4 regions of the Arthrobacter sp. Y3223164 genome follow, and region 1 is predicted to be linked to each of the others. Evidence: riboswitches for the same ligand, from Rfam matches in the RefSeq annotation. Region 1 holds a riboswitch; each other region holds the start of a gene.
What was found. A riboswitch is a leader RNA that binds a small molecule or an ion and turns the genes downstream of it on or off. The one in region 1 is predicted to bind S-adenosylmethionine.
Positions count from the first base shown of each region.

Region 2: another riboswitch for S-adenosylmethionine. It lies ahead of AC5RUJ_RS03800 (LLM class flavin-dependent oxidoreductase); the one in region 1 lies ahead of AC5RUJ_RS04415 (bifunctional o-acetylhomoserine/o-acetylserine sulfhydrylase).
Region 3: another riboswitch for S-adenosylmethionine. It lies ahead of AC5RUJ_RS03785 (acyl-CoA dehydrogenase family protein); the one in region 1 lies ahead of AC5RUJ_RS04415 (bifunctional o-acetylhomoserine/o-acetylserine sulfhydrylase).
Region 4: another riboswitch for S-adenosylmethionine. It lies ahead of AC5RUJ_RS09165 (flavin reductase family protein); the one in region 1 lies ahead of AC5RUJ_RS04415 (bifunctional o-acetylhomoserine/o-acetylserine sulfhydrylase).

Region 1 is NZ_JBNHGF010000043.1:8,940-13,229, reverse strand. Features, by position in the region: partial or broken gene AC5RUJ_RS04420 (alpha/beta fold hydrolase) at 1-270, opposite strand, end outside; gene AC5RUJ_RS04415 (bifunctional o-acetylhomoserine/o-acetylserine sulfhydrylase) at 351-1,676, opposite strand; SAM riboswitch class IV at 1,744-1,858, opposite strand; gene AC5RUJ_RS04410 (VOC family protein) at 2,086-2,727, shown strand; gene AC5RUJ_RS04405 (hypothetical protein) at 2,939-3,361, shown strand; gene AC5RUJ_RS04400 (CPBP family intramembrane glutamic endopeptidase) at 3,515-4,290, opposite strand, start outside.
Region 2 is NZ_JBNHGF010000034.1:7,827-12,116, forward strand. Features, by position in the region: gene AC5RUJ_RS03790 (acyl-CoA dehydrogenase family protein) at 1-313, shown strand, start outside; gene AC5RUJ_RS03795 (APC family permease) at 327-1,790, shown strand; SAM riboswitch class I at 1,879-1,968, shown strand; gene AC5RUJ_RS03800 (LLM class flavin-dependent oxidoreductase) at 2,057-3,478, shown strand; gene AC5RUJ_RS03805 (DUF1206 domain-containing protein) at 3,557-4,290, opposite strand, start outside.
Region 3 is NZ_JBNHGF010000034.1:3,004-7,293, forward strand. Features, by position in the region: gene AC5RUJ_RS03770 (alpha/beta hydrolase) at 1-314, shown strand, start outside; gene AC5RUJ_RS03775 (CoA-binding protein) at 453-869, shown strand; gene AC5RUJ_RS03780 (zinc-binding dehydrogenase) at 933-1,889, opposite strand; SAM riboswitch class IV at 2,217-2,331, shown strand; gene AC5RUJ_RS03785 (acyl-CoA dehydrogenase family protein) at 2,407-3,645, shown strand; gene AC5RUJ_RS03790 (acyl-CoA dehydrogenase family protein) at 3,859-4,290, shown strand, end outside.
Region 4 is NZ_JBNHGF010000147.1:1,895-6,184, reverse strand. Features, by position in the region: partial or broken gene AC5RUJ_RS09170 (aldo/keto reductase) at 1-670, shown strand, start outside; gene AC5RUJ_RS09165 (flavin reductase family protein) at 722-1,228, opposite strand; SAM riboswitch class IV at 1,281-1,395, opposite strand; gene AC5RUJ_RS09160 (prephenate dehydratase) at 1,559-2,428, opposite strand; gene AC5RUJ_RS09155 (hypothetical protein) at 2,516-2,728, opposite strand; gene AC5RUJ_RS09150 (amino acid ABC transporter ATP-binding protein) at 3,022-3,828, opposite strand; gene AC5RUJ_RS09145 (amino acid ABC transporter permease) at 3,815-4,290, opposite strand, start outside.

The DNA.
Region 1 (4,290 bases):
GGGACCGGTGGAGCCGTAGCAGCCGCCAATCATGTTGGCGGCCACGACGAAATAGCGCTCCGTGTCGATCGTGGCACCGGGGCCTACCAGGTCGTCCCACCAGCCGTCCTCGTCCGAGTAGCCGCGTGCGACATGCGTGCTGCCGGTCAGGGCGTGCTGGATCAGGACGGCGTTGGACGCGTCCGCATTCAGGGTGCCCCAGGTTTCAAAGGCGAGGACCACCTCGGGCAGATAGCCGCCGGCTTCCAGCTCCAGCGCACCAACCGGCATCCGGCGCAGGATGCCGTCGGTCGCCTGTTCCACCAGTTCCTGCGGTTGCACTATCGTCACGCTGCGCTCTACCTGCTTGCCTAGTCGTCCGCACCCTTGGCGGCACGGAAACCAGCCTCCAGGTCGGCGATGATGTCGTTGACGTTCTCGATGCCCACCGACAGCCGGACCAGACCGTCGGTCACCCCGGCCGCGACCCGTTCCGCGGCCGAGAGCTGGGCATGGGTGGTCGACGCCGGGTGGATCACCAGCGAGCGCACATCGCCCAGGTTGGCCACGTGGGAGTGCAGTTCAAGGCCGTCCACAAAGCGCTTCCCGGCCTCGATGCCGCCCTTGATTTGGAACGCGACGATGGCGCCGGTCCCCTTCGGGCCGTACTTGCGGCCGCGCTCATACCAGGGGCTGGAGGGCAGGCCGAGGTACGCGACCGAGGCAACGTCGTCGTGCTCTTCCAGGAATTCCGCCACCCTCTGCGCGTTGGCCACATGGCGCTCCACGCGCAGGCTCAGCGTCTCCAGCCCCTGGGCGATCAGGAATGCATTGAACGGCGAGATGGCGGACCCCAGGTCGCGCAGCAACTGCACCCGGGCCTTGAGGATGTAGGCCAGGTTGGCGCCCAGAGCGCCGCTGACGCCGAGGTCGCGGGCGAAGACCAGCCCGTTGTACGTGTCGTCCGGCGTGTTGAATCCCGGGAACTTTTCGGGGTCGGCGGCGAAATCGAACGTGCCGGCGTCGACGATCACGCCGCCGATCGCCGTCCCGTGGCCGCCGAGGTACTTGGTGGCCGAGTGGAGCACGATGTCGGCCCCCCACTCGATCGGACGGATCAGGTACGGGGTGGACAAGGTGTTGTCAACGATCAGCGGCACGCCGTTTTCGTGGGCGATGGCGCTGACCGACTCCAGGTCCAGCACGTCCTGGCGCGGGTTGGAGACGACCTCGCCGAAGAACGCCTTGGTGTTCGGCTTGACGGCATCGCGCCACTGCTGCAGGTTGTCCGGATCCTCGACGAAGGTGACCTCGATGCCGAACTTGGGCAGCGTGGTGCGCAGCAGGTTGTAGGTGCCGCCGTACAGGCTGGGGCTGGCCACGATGTGGTCGCCGGCCTCGGCCAGGTTGAGGATGGAGAACGTCGACGCGGCCTGGCCCGAAGCAAGCAGCAGGGCGCCGACGCCGCCCTCCAGGTTGGCGATCCGGGTCTCGACCGCTTCCTGGGTGGGGTTGCCGATCCTGGTGTAGATAGGTGCCAGTTCAGACAGGGCGAACCGGTCGGCCGCGCTCTGCGCGCTGGGGAACACGAATGACGTGGTCTGGTAGATCGGCAGTGCGCGGGCGCCCGTGGCGGCGTCCGGCTCCTGCCCTGCGTGAATCTGACGGGTTTCAAAGGACCAATCGACGTTGGACATGGTGCAACTCCTTCACTGGAAGGGGCCATCCGGGATCCGGCCGTGCCGGCATGTCTGTCCCGGGTGTGACCCGCGCTTGCGCACCGCCTTATGGCGGCTGCCTGGTCTTCACCCGGGGCACCCCACCGCGGTTGGAGGGTTGCCGGCCAGCAAACCGGGGTTTTGCGCTGGCACTCATGACCTGCCTCCAGTCTCCGCAGACAAGCCGGCGGCCGCAACAATATGACACCTTATGACTGGGCACCGGTCTCCGGACCGCCTGTCCGACCGTCCGCTTGTCACCGTTGCCGGCGCGTGCCAGCGAGGCGGAATTGCTGCCCGGGAAAGCCGCGTTCCGCAGGAGCCGCAAGTTCAGTGACTTAGGTCACCCTAAGTCGAGAGCGGGTTCACAAAGTGCCAAGATAATGCCATGCGCTTCGACCATGTTTCTTATGCTGCTGAACCCGACGGTCTGGCTGCCACCTCAGAGCGGATCTCCAAAGCCCTGGGCATCGACGCCGTCAAGGGCGGGGTTCACCCTCGCTTCGGCACCCGCAATATGATCTTCCCCCTCACGGACCACCATTACCTGGAGGTCGTGGAGGTGCTCGACCACCCCGCATCCGACAAGGCCCCCTTTGGCCAGGCCGTGCGGGCGCGGTCGGAAGCCGGCGGCGGCTGGATGGGCTGGTGCGTGGCGGTCGACGACCTGACCCCGTTCGAAGAACGGCTGGGCCGCCACGCGGTTCCCGGCAACCGCAAGTTCCCGGATGGGCAGGAACTGAGCTGGCAGCAGATCGGGATTAAGGGCCTCATCGCCGACCCGCAGGTGCCCTACATGTTGCGCTGGGACGACGGCACCGAACCGCTGCACCCGTCCAACGCCCGCCCCGCCACGGTCAAGCTGATCGGCCTGACCATCGCCGGCTCTTCCGAGCGGGTGGCGGACTGGCTGGGCACGCCTGTTGACGGCCTGCTGGACGACGTCAAGGTCGCCTGGACGGCACCGAACGGTACGCCGGGCATCCTGTCCGTCCGCTTCGAAACCGCCAACGGGATCGTCGAACTCTGAGTTCTCCCGGCATCGCTCCGTTTCGGGCGTCCGCTCCGCGTTATAGAAGGAGCAGACGCCCGAAACGGAGCTTTTGAGTGCACAAGCCCTCCAGATCGTCCTGCTGGGCATGCGCTTCGCGTGGACCGCTACCTCGGCTTTCCCGCCCTGCAGGCCACCCGGATTCTTGCTCTGGCCGGCCGGTTCTTTGCCACCGGGAAAGTCAAACCGCGTGAAACGGGTTTTCGCCTTCGCCAATCCCGCCTCGCAGTCGCCGGGCGAATCCTACTCCCGGGCTCTGATGTACCTGAACCACTTCCCGGAGCCGTTACTGCAGTACCCTGTCTTCGATCCGCAGGGAGTTCGTGTCGGCATCGTCGACTTCTACTGGGAACAATTTCGTCTTGCCGGCGAATTCGATGGTGCAGGAAAATACTCCCGAAACGAGTACCTTCGGAGCCGTAGTCCCGCCGCCGTAGTGGAGGCGGAAAAGAGGCGGGAGGACCGCATTCGGGCGACGGGGGCGGGAATGGTTCGCTGGATGTGGGACGCGCTCCAGCCCACAGGTACCGACACACCACTGGGTATCGTCCGGTCCCTTTCCATGGCGGGCCTTCCCCAGGACAGGTGGAACAACTCGTGGACGGGCACGTAGCGGTCAATTCTCCCCAGCACCACTCCTGACTTGGGGGCGGGCCGTTGCTCCGGTTTGGGCTGCGGCTCTGGGAAACAGCAGGAGCACGCGCCCCAGGCAAAGCTCCAATGATGGCCGGCTACGTGCCGATGGCCGGCAACTCTTTTGTGCCCGCTACGAGCCGATGCCGATGGCCGGCCCCAGCAGCGTGTAACCGACGAAGCCGGCAATATCCAGCAGGGCGTGCGCCACCACCAGCGGCATCACCCGCTTCACCTTCGTATAGGCGTAGCCGAAGATCAGGCCCATGAGGAAGTTCCCGATGCCCGGCCCGATGCCCTGGTAGAGGTGATAGGTCCCGCGCAGGGCGGCGCTGACGAAGATCGCGGACCAGATGCCCCAGCCGAACCTCGCGAAGCGGTTGAAGAGGTAGCCCACCATGACCACCTCTTCGAGGACCGCATGCCGCAGCGCGGACAGGACCAACACCGGAACCGTCCACCAGTATTCGTCCAGGGCCGCCGGGACAATGGCGGTGGTGATACCCAGGGCCCGGCCTGCGGCATAAACGCCCAGCGTCCCGACACCGATCACCAGCGCGAGCAAAAAGCCCAGGCCGAAGTCCAGCCGCGGCCGGGAAAACGTGAACCCGATCGCGCGGAAGGCCGACCGGCCGGGAACGGTCATCAAGAACAGCACCAGGGCCACCGGCACAAGCGCAAAGACGATGCCGAGCATTTGGTACACGAAATCGAAGAGTTCCCGCTCGTTCAGCACCGGGTTCAGCGTGGTCGTCTGCGAGGCCAGCGGAGCGCGGGTTATTTTTTCCAGCAGGTTCACCACGGCGTAGACCGCCGACTGCCCGAGCGAGAGTCCCAGGACGATCAATACCTCTGCCCGGTAGTACCTGACCGTGCGCCGCGTGCCCTCGGCGGCGACCTTCTGCTTGT
Region 2 (4,290 bases), on a different contig from region 1:
ACTGGAATCGGGCCGGGCGCAGATTGTGCTCAGCGCCTTGGTCCCGGACGCCGCAGGCGCCCTTTTCAACGCGCTCGGTGCCTCCTCGACCAGCACGGACAAGGCACTGGACCGGCACTGGCGCAACGCCCGCACCGTGGCCACGCACAACCCGTTCATCTATAAGGCCCGGATCATCGGCGACTGGGAAGTCAACGGCGCCGAGCCCCCGTACGTCTGGACGATTGGCGAGGCCAATGCCGACGCCGCGCGTCAGCCACAGAGCGACGGCGCCCGTCCAGCCAGCCAAGCCACCCGCTCCGCGGCCTTCTAGGAAGAAGCCAACTATGTCCGTATCCGTCAATAACCCAACCCTCGCCGCACCCGAGACCGCCGCGGCCGCCAATGCCGGTGCTCCACGGCTCTCCGGCCGGCTGGGCGTCGCCAGCATCGTGCTCATCGTGCTGGCCGCCGCGTCGCCACTGGGCGTCATCGGCGGAACCGTCCCGCTGGCCATCGTCAGCGGCAACGGCGCCGGCCTTCCCTTCATCTACCTGCTGGCCATGGCCATCCTGCTGTTGTTTGCCGTCGGCTTCACCACCATGACACCGCACGTGCCAACGGCCGGCGCGTTCTTCAGCTACGTCGGCAAAGGCCTCGGCCGCAGGGCGGGCCTGGGGGCGGCCTTCGTGGCCCTGCTCTCCTACCTCGCGCTGGAAGCCGGCGTCTACGGCCTGCTGGCGCCGGCCGTCGACGAAGTGGTGCGCGCCTACGGCGGGCCGGCACTGCCATGGTGGGCATGGGCCGCTGCCGCCCTGGCCGCCGTCGCCTGGCTGGGCCACCGCAACATCGAGCTCTCCGGCAAGGTGCTGGGGGTACTGCTGGTCGCCGAGGTGCTGATCGTGCTGGTTTTGGACGCTGCCGTAATTTTTGGCGGCGGCGGTCGAGAGGGCCTGTCCACCGGGTTCGTCACTCCGTCGACCGTGCTGTCCGGGGCGCCCGGCATCGCGCTGTTGTTCGCCATCCTGAGTTTCATTGGCTTCGAGGCCACCGCCGTGTTTCGCGACGAGGCACGGGACCCGGACAAGACGATCCCGCGCGCCACCTATGTAGCCCTCATCGTGGTGGGCGGCTTCTACGCGCTCTCCAGCTGGCTGCTGATCAGCGTGTGGGGCGACGAGGGCATCGTCCAAAAGGCCACGGACGCGCCCGGCACCTTGCTCTCGGAGACTACCGCGCTCTACCTCGGAACCGCGGGCAGCCACGTCATCCAGGTACTGCTGGCCAGCAGCCTGTTCGCCTGCATCCTGTCCCTGCACAACATCAGCTCACGCTATTTCTTCCAGATCGCCGGACAAGGCATTTTCCCCGCCAAGCTGGCCGGCACGCACACCCGGCACCACTCGCCACATCTGGCCTCGGCCGCTTCGACCGGAGTGGTGGCCCTGTTCCTGCTGGCCGCGGTGGTGGCCGGCTGGGACCCCATCGTGCAGTTCTACACCTGGTTTGCCGGTTTCGCCTCCCTGGGCGTGGTGGTGCTGATGACGGTCACCAGCATCGCGGTGCTGGTTTTCTTCCGCCGGCAGGGCGCACCGGCCCGCGACTGGAAGCGCTCGGTCGCCCCGGCTCTCGGACTCCTCGGGCTGCTGGCCATCCTGGGCCTGATCCTGCAGAACCTGCCCACCCTGGTCGGCAACAGTGTGCCGCTGGCGATCGCCGTCGTCGTCCTGATTCTTGTCTGCCTGGGGGCCGGAGCGGTGGCGGGATGGAAGCGTCCGCAGACCAAAGCCGGCTCCGCACCGGCGTCGTGATTTATACCCGGCGTAACGCGTCGTAATTCTTACTCCGCGTGACGCGGAACATTTCCCTCCGGACGCCCCCGGGTGTCCAATGGAGGGGTACCCATCCAGAGCGGCCGAGAGACCTGGCTTGTTGACGCCGCAGCAACCCCCTCCCTGAGGAAGGTGCTACCGCCAGGACCGATGGAGAAGCTCGATCTCTCGTTGGTCTTCCGTTGGCAGCCGCATGCCCGACGGAGGGCTGGCGCGGGCTCTTCTCATCAGAAAAGGAGCCTGACATGACCGTAAACAACCCGCAGCCCAACCCCCGGCGCCAAGTTCGCTTCAACGCCTTCGACATGAACTGCGTGGGCCATCAGTCGCCCGGACTGTGGCGCCACCCGCAGGACAAGTCCCCCACCTACAACACCATCGGCTACTGGACCCACCTGGCCAAGGTGCTGGAAAAGGGCCTGTTCGACGGCCTGTTCATCGCCGACGTGCTCGGCACCTACGACGTCTTCGGATCCTCCAACGAGACCACGCTGCGCGCCGGCACACAGGTCCCCGTGAACGATCCGTTCATGCTGGTCTCGGCGATGGCCGCGGTGACCGAAAACCTCGGCTTCGGCGTCACCGCCGGCACCGCCTACGAGCACCCCTACCCGTTCGCCCGCCGCCTGGCCACGCTGGACCACCTGACCAACGGGCGGGTCGGCTGGAACGTGGTCACCGGTTACCTGCCCTCGGCGGCGCGCAACATGGGCCAGGAAGACCAGCTGGAGCACGACGAGCGCTACAACCACGCGGACGAATACCTCGAGGTCATCTACAAGCTGCTCGAGGGCTCGTGGGAGGACGACGCGGTGGTCAAGGACGTGGAGACCGGCGTCTTCACCGACCCGGCGAAGGTCCACGAGATTCGGCACGAGGGCAAGTACTTTAAGGTTCCCGGCATCGCCATCACCGAGCCGAGCCCGCAGCGCACCCCGGTCATCTTCCAGGCCGGGGCTTCCAAGCGCGGCACCGAGTTCGCCGCCGGGAACGCCGAGGCGGTGTTCGTGACCTGCCCGACCAAGGAGATGCTGGCCGCATCGGTGAAGAAGATCCGCGACGCCGTGGAGGCGGCCGGACGCGACCGCTACGACGTCCGCATCTACGCGATGCAGACCGTGGTGACCGGGCCCGACACCGCCGCCGCGCAGGCCAAATTCGAGGACTACAAGTCCTACGCAGACATCAACGGGGCGCTGGCGCTGATCTCCGGCTGGATGGGCGTGGACCTCTCCACCTACGGCCCGGATGACGTGATTGGCGAAAACGTGAAGTCCAACGCCATCCAGTCCTCCGTGGAGACCTTCCAGAAGGCCTCCGGCGACAGCGGCAAGCCGTGGACCATCCGCCAGCTGGCCGAATGGGTCGGCGTCGGCGGTTTCGGCCCGATCACCGTCGGCTCCGGCGCGGAGGTAGCCGCCAAGCTCGTGGAGTGGGTCGACGAGACCGACGTGGACGGGTTCAACCTGGCCTACGCGATCACCCCGGGCACCTTCGAGGACATCGTGGAATTCGTCGTGCCGGAACTGCAGAAGCTGGGCGCCTACCCCACGGAGTACGCGCCGGGGACCCTGCGCAACAAGCTCTTCGGCCGCGGCGACAAGCTGCCGGAGAACCACCGGGCCGCTGGCTTCCGCCTGCAGAACGCGCTGGCCCACCGAGCTTAGGCACGGGCAGAACCATCTAAACAACGACGGCGGTGCGCCTGGCCCACGGGGAGGCGCACCGCCGTCGTTCTCCGGTGCCTACATCTTCGCGTAGCGCGCCCGGGCGCCCATGTAGAGGCCGTAACAGATCAGGCCAACGGCGACGACGGCGAGTGCGGCCGGGCCGAAGGCCTGATCACGCAGCGCCTTGAGCGCCCCGTCCAACCCCTTGACCTCCTGCGGGTCGTGCTGCACCGCGGCCACCGCCAACAGCAGCCCCAGCACGAACAGTGCCAGCCCCTTGCCCGCATAACCCACGACGCCGGTCCACGTCACGGCGGTGCCGGTGCTGCCCCTGGGGAGCCGTTTGAGGTCGTCCAGGAACTTCTTCTTCAGGCCCTTGTACACGTAAAAGACGCCGGCGCCCATGATGACGGCGCCAATCAGGAACAGGACAACGGCACCGCCCGGCCACTGCATCAGCCTGGTGCTGGCGTCCTGGGAACTCTGGCTGCTGTCGGCGCCGGAACCCAGCGCGAAGCTGCCGAACGATACCGCCACCACCGTGTACGCGATGGCCAGTCCCACGGACTTCGCCCGGTAGCCCCACCTCTTCTTTGCCTCCCGGCCGCGGCCGCCGAACACCGCCTCGCTGATCTGCCACAAGGCCAGGGCGGCGGCGGCAAGCATGCCCGCCCAGAGCAGGAACATCCCGCCCGGAGTCTTCGCCAGGCTTGAGGCGGCCCCGGTCTGGTCCGCCTCGCCGCCTCCGCCGAAGGCGAGCCGGAGCGCGATCGCGCCGATCAGCACGTGCAGCAGGCCGCTGGCCACGT
Region 3 (4,290 bases), on a different contig from region 1:
ATCGGGAGTTCCTCGACTTCGACCCCGTTCCGAACTTGGAGCGCCTGCACATGCCGGTGCTGGCCATCACGGGCGCCAAGGACGTGCAGGTGGACCCGGCCGACCTGGACATCATCGCGGCCACTGTCCCCGGCCCGGTGACCACGAGGAAGATCGAGGACCTGTCGCACCTGCTGCGCCGCGACCCGAAGGTTCCGACCCTCTCCGACTACAAGCGCCAGATCCGCGAGCCCGTGGACGCTGAAGTGCTGGAACTGGTGGGGAACTGGGTGGCGGAGCACGCCGACGCAGCGGCGGCCCGGTTGGCTGGCTAGCCCCAAACCATCGACTGTTCAGCTGGCGCCCTTAAACCGACGGGTTGAGGGCGCCTGCCGACTCCTCGATGAGGGCGGCTGAGGGGGAGAGGGCCGGCGGCGGTTCCGGTGCCGAAGAGTCGCGGGTAGGGTCGAGCCATGGCACACCAGAATGACCCCGAAGTCGTCCGGCGGCTGCTCGAAAACCCCGGCCGCTGGGCCGTCGTCGGCCTGTCCACGAACCCGCACCGGGTGGCCATGCGCATCTCCCGGTACCTGATGGACCAACTGGACATGGAAGTCGTCCCCGTCAACCTGCAGGGCGACGACGTCCTCGGCCTGACCGGTTACCAAAAGCTCGGGGACATTCCCGGCGAGATCGACGTGGTGGACTGCTTCGTGAACTCGCAGAAGGTCGGCCCGGTGGTGGACCAGGCCATCGAAGTCGGTGCCAAGGCGGTGTGGCTCCAGCTGGGCGTGATCGACGAAGCCGCCGCGGAACGGGCCAAGGCGGCCGGGCTGGACGTCGTCATGGATACCTGCCCGGCCATCGAGGCCCCGCGCTTCGGTTTATAACAGCAGCTCACGGGCTGCGGTCAGCCCTGCCCCGCCTTCGGACGGCCGCCTCGAGTCCCCGCATCACTCGTACACAGCGATGAAGCGGCCGACGACGCCTCCCGCGCGAAGCTTGTCGATTGCGCCGGGAATGTCGGCATGCTTGATGTGGTTCATGGGTGGTTTGAGCTGGCCACTCTTCATCAGCTCGTAGATGCCGGCAAGATCCTCCTTGGTACCGGACTTTGAGCCCCTGATGGTGAGCTGGTTGATGATGATCGGGTAGGTATTGATGGTCGATTCCAACCGGCCCATGCCCACCTGAACCAGGGTGCCGAACTCAGCGAGGGTTTCGATGGCGGCCGAGGTCGTGGTGCCGAAGCCGGCGTAGTCCACGATCAGCTCCAGGTTCTTGTCCTTGAACTCTTCGATCGAGGCGCCGACGCCAGCCAATCCGATCTCGTCGGCCAGTTTCTGGGTTTCCGGATTGACCTCGGCGCCGTACACCTCGGCGCCGACCAACGCGGCACAGCGTGCACCGATGTAGCCCAGTCCGCCCAGGCCGATGACGCCGACCTTCATGCCGTTCTTCGCCCCGCCGACCGCCATCATGGCATGGTAGGCGGTCAAGCCGGCGTCGGTCGCCATCGCGCCGAGGTCGAACGGCACTTCGTCGGGCAGGGCGACGAGATTGTCGTCGGTCGCGCGAAGCTTGGCGGCGAAGCCTCCATCCCACTTCCCGTAACCCAATGCGTCCCCGTCCGACATCACCGGAGAGAGGCCTACGCGGTCGCCAATCTTCCAATGGTCCATGCCCTCGCCGACCTCGCTGATAACGCCGGCGGATTCATGGCCCATGGTGCGGGGCAGGCCGTGCTGGAACAGCGCCATCCATCCCGGATCATCGAGCGTCGAGACGTCCGAGTGACAGACCCCCGACGCCTTGACGTCGACGACCACTTCACCGGGGCCAGCGTGGGGTTCCTGAACCTCATTAAGCTCCAGCGGCTTCTTCGTGCCGACAAATTGCCATGCCTTCATGATGAACCTCCCGTACGACGGCCAGCGGACGGTGCCCGTCCCGGCCCGGCCATATTGGCAGTGCACCTCCACGGTAGTCCCCTCGTAACCAGGCCAGTAGGGGACAGCCGCGCAGAGGAATGCGCACGGCTTAATGCGCCGGGCGGAAGCCTGCAGCCCCAGCCCGTGGAGCCGGGCGGACGCCTGCCGGCCCCAGCCCCCGGAGCCGGCTGGGGCGACGGGCCGTCGTCGTCATCAGAAGCGGTTTCCGTAACAAACGGCAGCAGAATGTCATGGCCTGTCATGTGCTTCCCTGCACCGGATCGGCCCCGGCATACTCGACTCCGAGATCAAGAGTCCCAACGACAAGCTCTGGCTGGTTGGGCGGCAACCCTCTCCCGTAGCGGGGTGCCCCAGATGAGGATCCGGCCGCGCACAACACCGTGCCCGGCAAGTACGGCCCCCTCCGGGATGCGCCCCAACCGTGACGGTTGCTGCGCCGCGGGTCCGGATGGGAGCCCCGCCGTGAGGAGCCAACATGACCGCCGTCGTGACCGCCAACAACCCGCAAACCCGCCCAGCCCCGTGGGCCGGACAGGCTACCGCCGAGGAACTGGCCCACTGGCAGCAAGTAGCCGAAGGCGTTGCCGCCGCGCTGGCCCCGGACGTGCTGGAGCGCGACCGACGCAACGCCGACCCGCACGCCGAGGTGGAGCTGCTGCGCAACTCGGGCCTGCTCAACCTGATCATCCCGGCCGACTGGGGCGGCGAGGGCGGGCACTGGGAGAGCGCGCTGCACGCCGTGCGCATCCTGGCCCGCACCGACGCGTCGATCGCGCAAATACTCGGTTACCACTACGCCAACCTGGGCGCCGTCGTGTTCTACGGTGATGCGCAGGTCCAGGAACGACTGCTCCGCCGCTCCGCTCGGGGCCGCTGGTCCTGGGGCGACTCCGTGAACCCGGTGGACCCAAATCTGGAACTTGTTCCCGACGGCGACGGCTTCCGGCTGAACGGCACCAAGCACTTCTCCACCGGCGCTTCCGTCGGCGACGCCATCCTGGTCAACGCCGTGATCGCGGCCGGACCCGAGCGGGGCAAGTTCCTGGCCCTCGCGCTGGAGCATGACCGAACGGGCATCGGATACCTCGGGGACTGGGATGCGCTCGGACAGCGGCTCTCGGCCAGTGGCTCGGTGAAGTACGACGGCGTGCAGGTCACCGAAGCGGACATCATCGGCGAGGTAGGGGAGGAGCCTTTCTCCACGCTGGTTACCCCGTACATCCAGCTGGCCTTCGGCAGCCTCTACCTGGGCATCGCGCAGGGGGCGCTGGACCGCGGACGCCGGATCACGCTGGCGCGCCGGAACTCCTGGTTCCTCAGCACGCAGGAGACCTATGCCCAGGATCCGCTGACGCAGCGGGTCTACGGCGAGCTGGTGTCGCGGGTTGCCGCGGTGGAGGCCCTGGCCGACCGGACGAACGCCAGGTTCGACGCTGTTATTGCCGCCGGCGCGCAGTTGAGCGCGGAAGCCCGGGCGGACATCGCGCTCGAGATTGCGCGGCTCAAGGTCGTGTCCACCGAGGTGGGCGTGGACGTGGCGAACCGGATCTTCGAGACCACCGGCTCGTCCTCCGCGAAAACCGAGGTCGGGCTGGACATTTTCTGGCGCAACATCCGCACGCACACCCTGCACGATCCGGTCGACTACAAGAAGGTCGAGGTCGGCGCCAACTACCTGCTCGGCGACGTCCAGCCGATTTCGCTCTACACCTAAGCCGCGCGGAACGCCGCACACCCCTGCAGCAGCCCGCGGGTCACCTCATGCTGCCCGCCATCCGCGGGCCCACCACCGATGGCCCCAACCCGCGGGGCCCCAACCCGCGGGGCCCCATCACCGGTGCCCGCAACCCGGGCGCCCCATCACCACTGCCCGAAACCTGAGGGCCTCATCTGACGCCCTCACGGCGAAACCTCCAGGAGAACCACCATGACTGAAACACTCGACAACCTCGCCACGGCCTTCGACGCCGCGGCCGCCAAGTACCGTCCGATCTTCGCGCGCATCGCCGCCGGGGCGTTAAGCCGCGAGCTCACCCGCAAGCTGCCGTTTGAGCAGATCGGCTGGCTGAAGGACGCCGGTTTTGGCGCCACACGGATCCCCGCCGAACTTGGCGGCGACGGGCTGGACTGGGAAGAGTTCACCCGGCTCCTGATCGAGTTGGCCGCCGCGGACAGCAACATTCCGCAGGCGCTGCGTTCGCACATTGCCTTGGTGGAGGAGAACCTGTACCACAACGGCCGCACCTCTGACCGCGGCGCCTGGCTGCGGCGCTTCGCGTCCGGCGAGCTGGCCGGCAACGCCTGGACCGAACCGGGCGCCGGGGGAACCGCCACCGTGCTGTCCGAGACCGGCGGCAAG
Region 4 (4,290 bases), on a different contig from region 1:
CGAAAGCCTGCGCCGGCTGCACACCGATCACCTGGATACGCTGCTGATCCACCGGCCCGATCCGCTGACGCCGGCCGAGGAGATCGCCGCGGCGTTCAACGAGCTTCGGATGGCCGGGAAGGTACGCCGCCTTGGTGTCTCGAACATGTCCGGCGAACAGATGCGCTGGCTGCAGTCGGCGCTGGATGAACCGCTGGCGGTGAACCAGCTGGAAATGAGCCTGTACCGACGCGACTGGCTGGAGTCGGGGGTGCTGGTGAACCACCCGGAGGGACCGGGGATCAGCTTCCCGCACGGCACCTTGGAATACTGCGCCGCCCACGGGGTGGAGCTGCAGGCCTGGGGCGCGCTGGCCAAGGGCCGGTACAGCGGGCGTGCGGCAGCGGAGGCCGCGACACCGGATGCTTCCGCGCCCGCGGATGCCTCACCCCCGGCGGATCATGCAGCGGCAGCCCTGGTCACGGAACTTGCCCGGGACAAGGGGTGCCCGCCCGAGGCCGTGGTGCTGGGCTGGCTGCTGCGGCATCCGGCAGGCATCCGGCCGGTCGTCGGTACCAGCAGCCCGGACCGGATCCGGGCCTGTGCCGAGGCGGAAGCGGTTGGAGCATCGATGACCCGCGAGGAGTGGTACTCCCTGTGGGTGGCGGCCCGAGGCAGGCCGCTGCCTTAGCTGCCCCCGCCCGGCCCCGCCGGCTGCCGGCGGGGGCCGGGACCGTGGGTCCTAGACGAAGGCCGGCTGTTCCAACCGGCGGAACGCGGAATCGTGGAAGACCAGGGGCTCGTGGGTGCCGTCGTGCGTGGACAGTCCGTGCACCTGCAGCAGCACGACGTGGTGGTCCCCGGCCGGGACCTCCTGGTGCACCGAGCAGTCCAGCCAGAGCGCCGCGTCGTTGAGGAAAAGCGCGCCGTCGTCCGTGCCGTGCAGGCTCAGGCCGGCAAAGCGGTCACCGTTCCTGGACGCGATCTGGCGGCAGACGCCGTCGTGTCCGGTGCCGAGCACCGAGACGCCGATCCGGTTGGCCCGGCGGACCAGCGGCCAGGTCCGTGAGGTGTTTTGCACGGCGAACATCACCAGCGGCGGCTCGAGGGAGACGCCCACGGTGAACGAGGAGGCGACGATGCCCTGCGGCTCGCCGGCGACGGTCGCGCACAGCGCCGCGATGCCCGAGGGGAAGCGGCCGAAGGCGGAGCGCAACGTGTGGGGGGTCAGGTCATGGTGTAGCGACATGGCGTCCTTGGGGCTTGGGCGCATCCGCTGCGGCCGAGCTGCTGCGGGTGGATACGCGTACTTGCCTGCCGACATACCCGGCGGGCCGAATCATCACCTGGAGCACCCCGCTACGGTAGAGGGTTGCCGGCCAACCAGCCAGGGCTGTGAAGTTGGCGCTCTTGATTCGTCTCCACGCTAAGAGCGGGGAAGGGCCTGGGTCAAACGCCGGTAACAGTTCGTCAAATGCAGCGTTTTACTTCCGGGCGCCGCGAGGTGTCTGCTGCCCCGACGGGCGGCCGTGCGACGGCTGCTGCCCCGAAGGCTACTGTCCGACTGCTGGTCCCACGGCTACTGCGCGGCGGCGCCCGGGCGCACGGTCCGCTGCCGGAACGGATGCGCCGGGTAGACGCCCAGGATGCGGATTTCGGTGGTGAAGAAGTCCAGTTCCTCGAAGGCGTGGACCATGGCCGGATCGTCCGGGTGGCCTTCGACGTCCACCATGAACATGGTGGCGGCAAACTCGCCGCCCACCATGTAGCTCTCCAACCGGGTCATGTTGATGCCGTTGGTGGCGAAACCGCCCAGCGCCTTGTACAGCGCGGACGGCACGTTCCGCACGCGGAACACGAAGCTGGTTACGGCCGGACCGGGAAGTTCCTCGCGGGACGGGACCGGCCGGCGGTCGGCCAGCACCACGAACCGTGTGGTGTTCGTCGGATCGTCTTCGACCTTTTCCGCGAAAACCTCCAGACCGTAGAGTTCGGCGGCCATCGGCGGCGCCAGGGAGACCTTGGTCGGGTCGTTCCATTCGGCCACCTCCCGGGCCGAACCGGCGGTGTCGCCTGCGATGACCGGAGTGAGCCCGAGCCTGCGGATCAGCTTGCGGCACTGGCCCAAAGCATGGATGTGGCTGTGCACCTCCCGGGCCTGCTCCACGGTGGCCCCGCGTACGCCCAGCAGGCTGAAACGGATGGGCAGGAAGAATTCCTCCACGATCTGCAGGGTGGTCTTCGGCAGCAGGGCGTGGATGTCCGCCACCCGGCCGGCGATCGAGTTGTCGATGGGGATCATGGCCAGTTCCGCCTCGCCGCCGGTGACGGCAGCGAACGCATCCTCGAAGCTGGCACACGGCACCGCTTCCCAACCGGGGCGCACTTCCAGGCAAGCCATGTGGGAGTTCGAGCCGGGTTCACCTTGGTACGCAATCGCTGGAGCCATGGGCGAAATTATCCCACCGGGGCGGGCCGGCGCTTCATTCCGGGCAACCGGGCGGCGTCATATAACCGGGACCGGCCCGCCAACCGCTTAGTACAGATGCGATTCCTGGGTGATGCCGTAGGGCACGTCGTCGCTCAGCTCCACCGTAAACTGCCCGGGGCCGGTGCGAGTGACCAGGATGCCGCAATCGCCGTCGATGGCGGCGAGCTTTTGCAACTCTTCGACCGCAGCATTCAGGAGATCGTGTGCTTCGGAAGCCGTCTGTGCGGTCAACGACTTGGTAGCCAGGGAAGTGGCCATGGTTCTGCCTTTCGTGGCCGGAGGTTTCCGCGCAGGAGAAACGCGGGATGGAAGCTTCCGGCCGGAACGAGCCTGCCATGCGGAACGGTGCATGGAACTTTACATTCTGCCATCCCAGATGACATCAGATGAATTTCGCACCGGCGTGGCGTGCGCCACACCCGGCGCGGCGGCGTGGTGCTGGAAGCAGGTCAGGCGGGACCGCCGCGCGTGTTGGAAACCGGTCACGCGGGACCGCCGCGGATGCTGGAAGCGGTCGGGGGAGGGCGGGCCAGCCGGAAGTGAACCCGGTCCTAGAACGGGTTGAGCAGCCGGTGGACGAACTGCCGGGTGCGCTCCTCCCGCGGTTCGCGCAGCACCTGTTCGGGGTGTCCGCGTTCCACCACCACGCCGCCGTCCATGAACACCACTTCGCTGGCCACTTCACGGGCGAAGGCCAGCTCGTGGGTGACCAGGGCCATGGTCCAGCCCTCGTCAGCCAGTTCCTTGATCACGTGCAGCACGTCGCCCACCAGTTCAGGATCCAGTGCGGACGTGGGCTCGTCGAACAGCAGCAGCGAGGGTTTGAGCGCCAGCGCCCGGACAATGCCGACCCGCTGCTGCTGTCCGCCGGAGAGCTGATGCGGGTACTGGTCTTCCTTGCCGGAGAGCCCGACACGGTCCAGCAGCGACCTGGCCTCGCGCACCGCTTCGGCCTTGGACCGCTTCTGCACCTGGACCGGGCCCTCGATGATGTTCTGCAGCACGGTCATGTGCGGGAACAGGTTGTAGTGCTGGAACACCATGGCGCTGCGGTCGCGCAGGGCGGCGATCTGTTTTCGGTTCACCGGCGAACCGAAATCCACGGCCGGCCCGCCCGAAAAGGCGACCCGCCCGCCGTCGGGGATTTCCAAGCCGTTCAGGCAGCGCAGCACGGTGGTTTTGCCCGACCCGGAGGGTCCGATCAGGGCCAGTACCCCGCCCGTCTGGACGGAGAGGTCGATGGACTTGAGCACCTGGTTGCTGCCGAAGGACTTGCGCAGCCCCTCTACGGAGAGCACCGGCCCTGCGGCGGAGCCGGGCTGCGAAGCGGCGGCGGAGGGGACGTCAGTGGGCGACATAGCGGTCCAGCCTCTTCTCCAGTCGGGACTGCCCGGCGGAGAGCACCAGGCAGAACACCCAGTAGACCGCCGCGGCCTCAATGTAGAGCAGCATGAACTCCTGGCTGAACGCCGCGATTTCCTGGGCGGCCCGGAACGCCTCGGTGACCAGGATCAGGGAAGCGAGGGAGGTGTCCTTGACCAGCGAGATGAAGGTATTGGACAGCGGCGGCACCGACACCCGCGCTGCCTGCGGCAGGATGATGCGGCGCAGGGTGGTGGTGCCGGCCATGCCGATGGTGTGGCCGGCTTCCCACTGGCCCTTGGGGACGGACAGAATCGCGGCGCGGATGATTTCGGCCGCATAGCCGCCCACGTTCAGGGAGAACGCGATGATGGCGCTCGGCCACGGTTCAAGCACCACGCCGATCGACGGCAGGCCGTAGAAGATCACGAACAGCTGGACGAGCAGCGGGGTGCCGC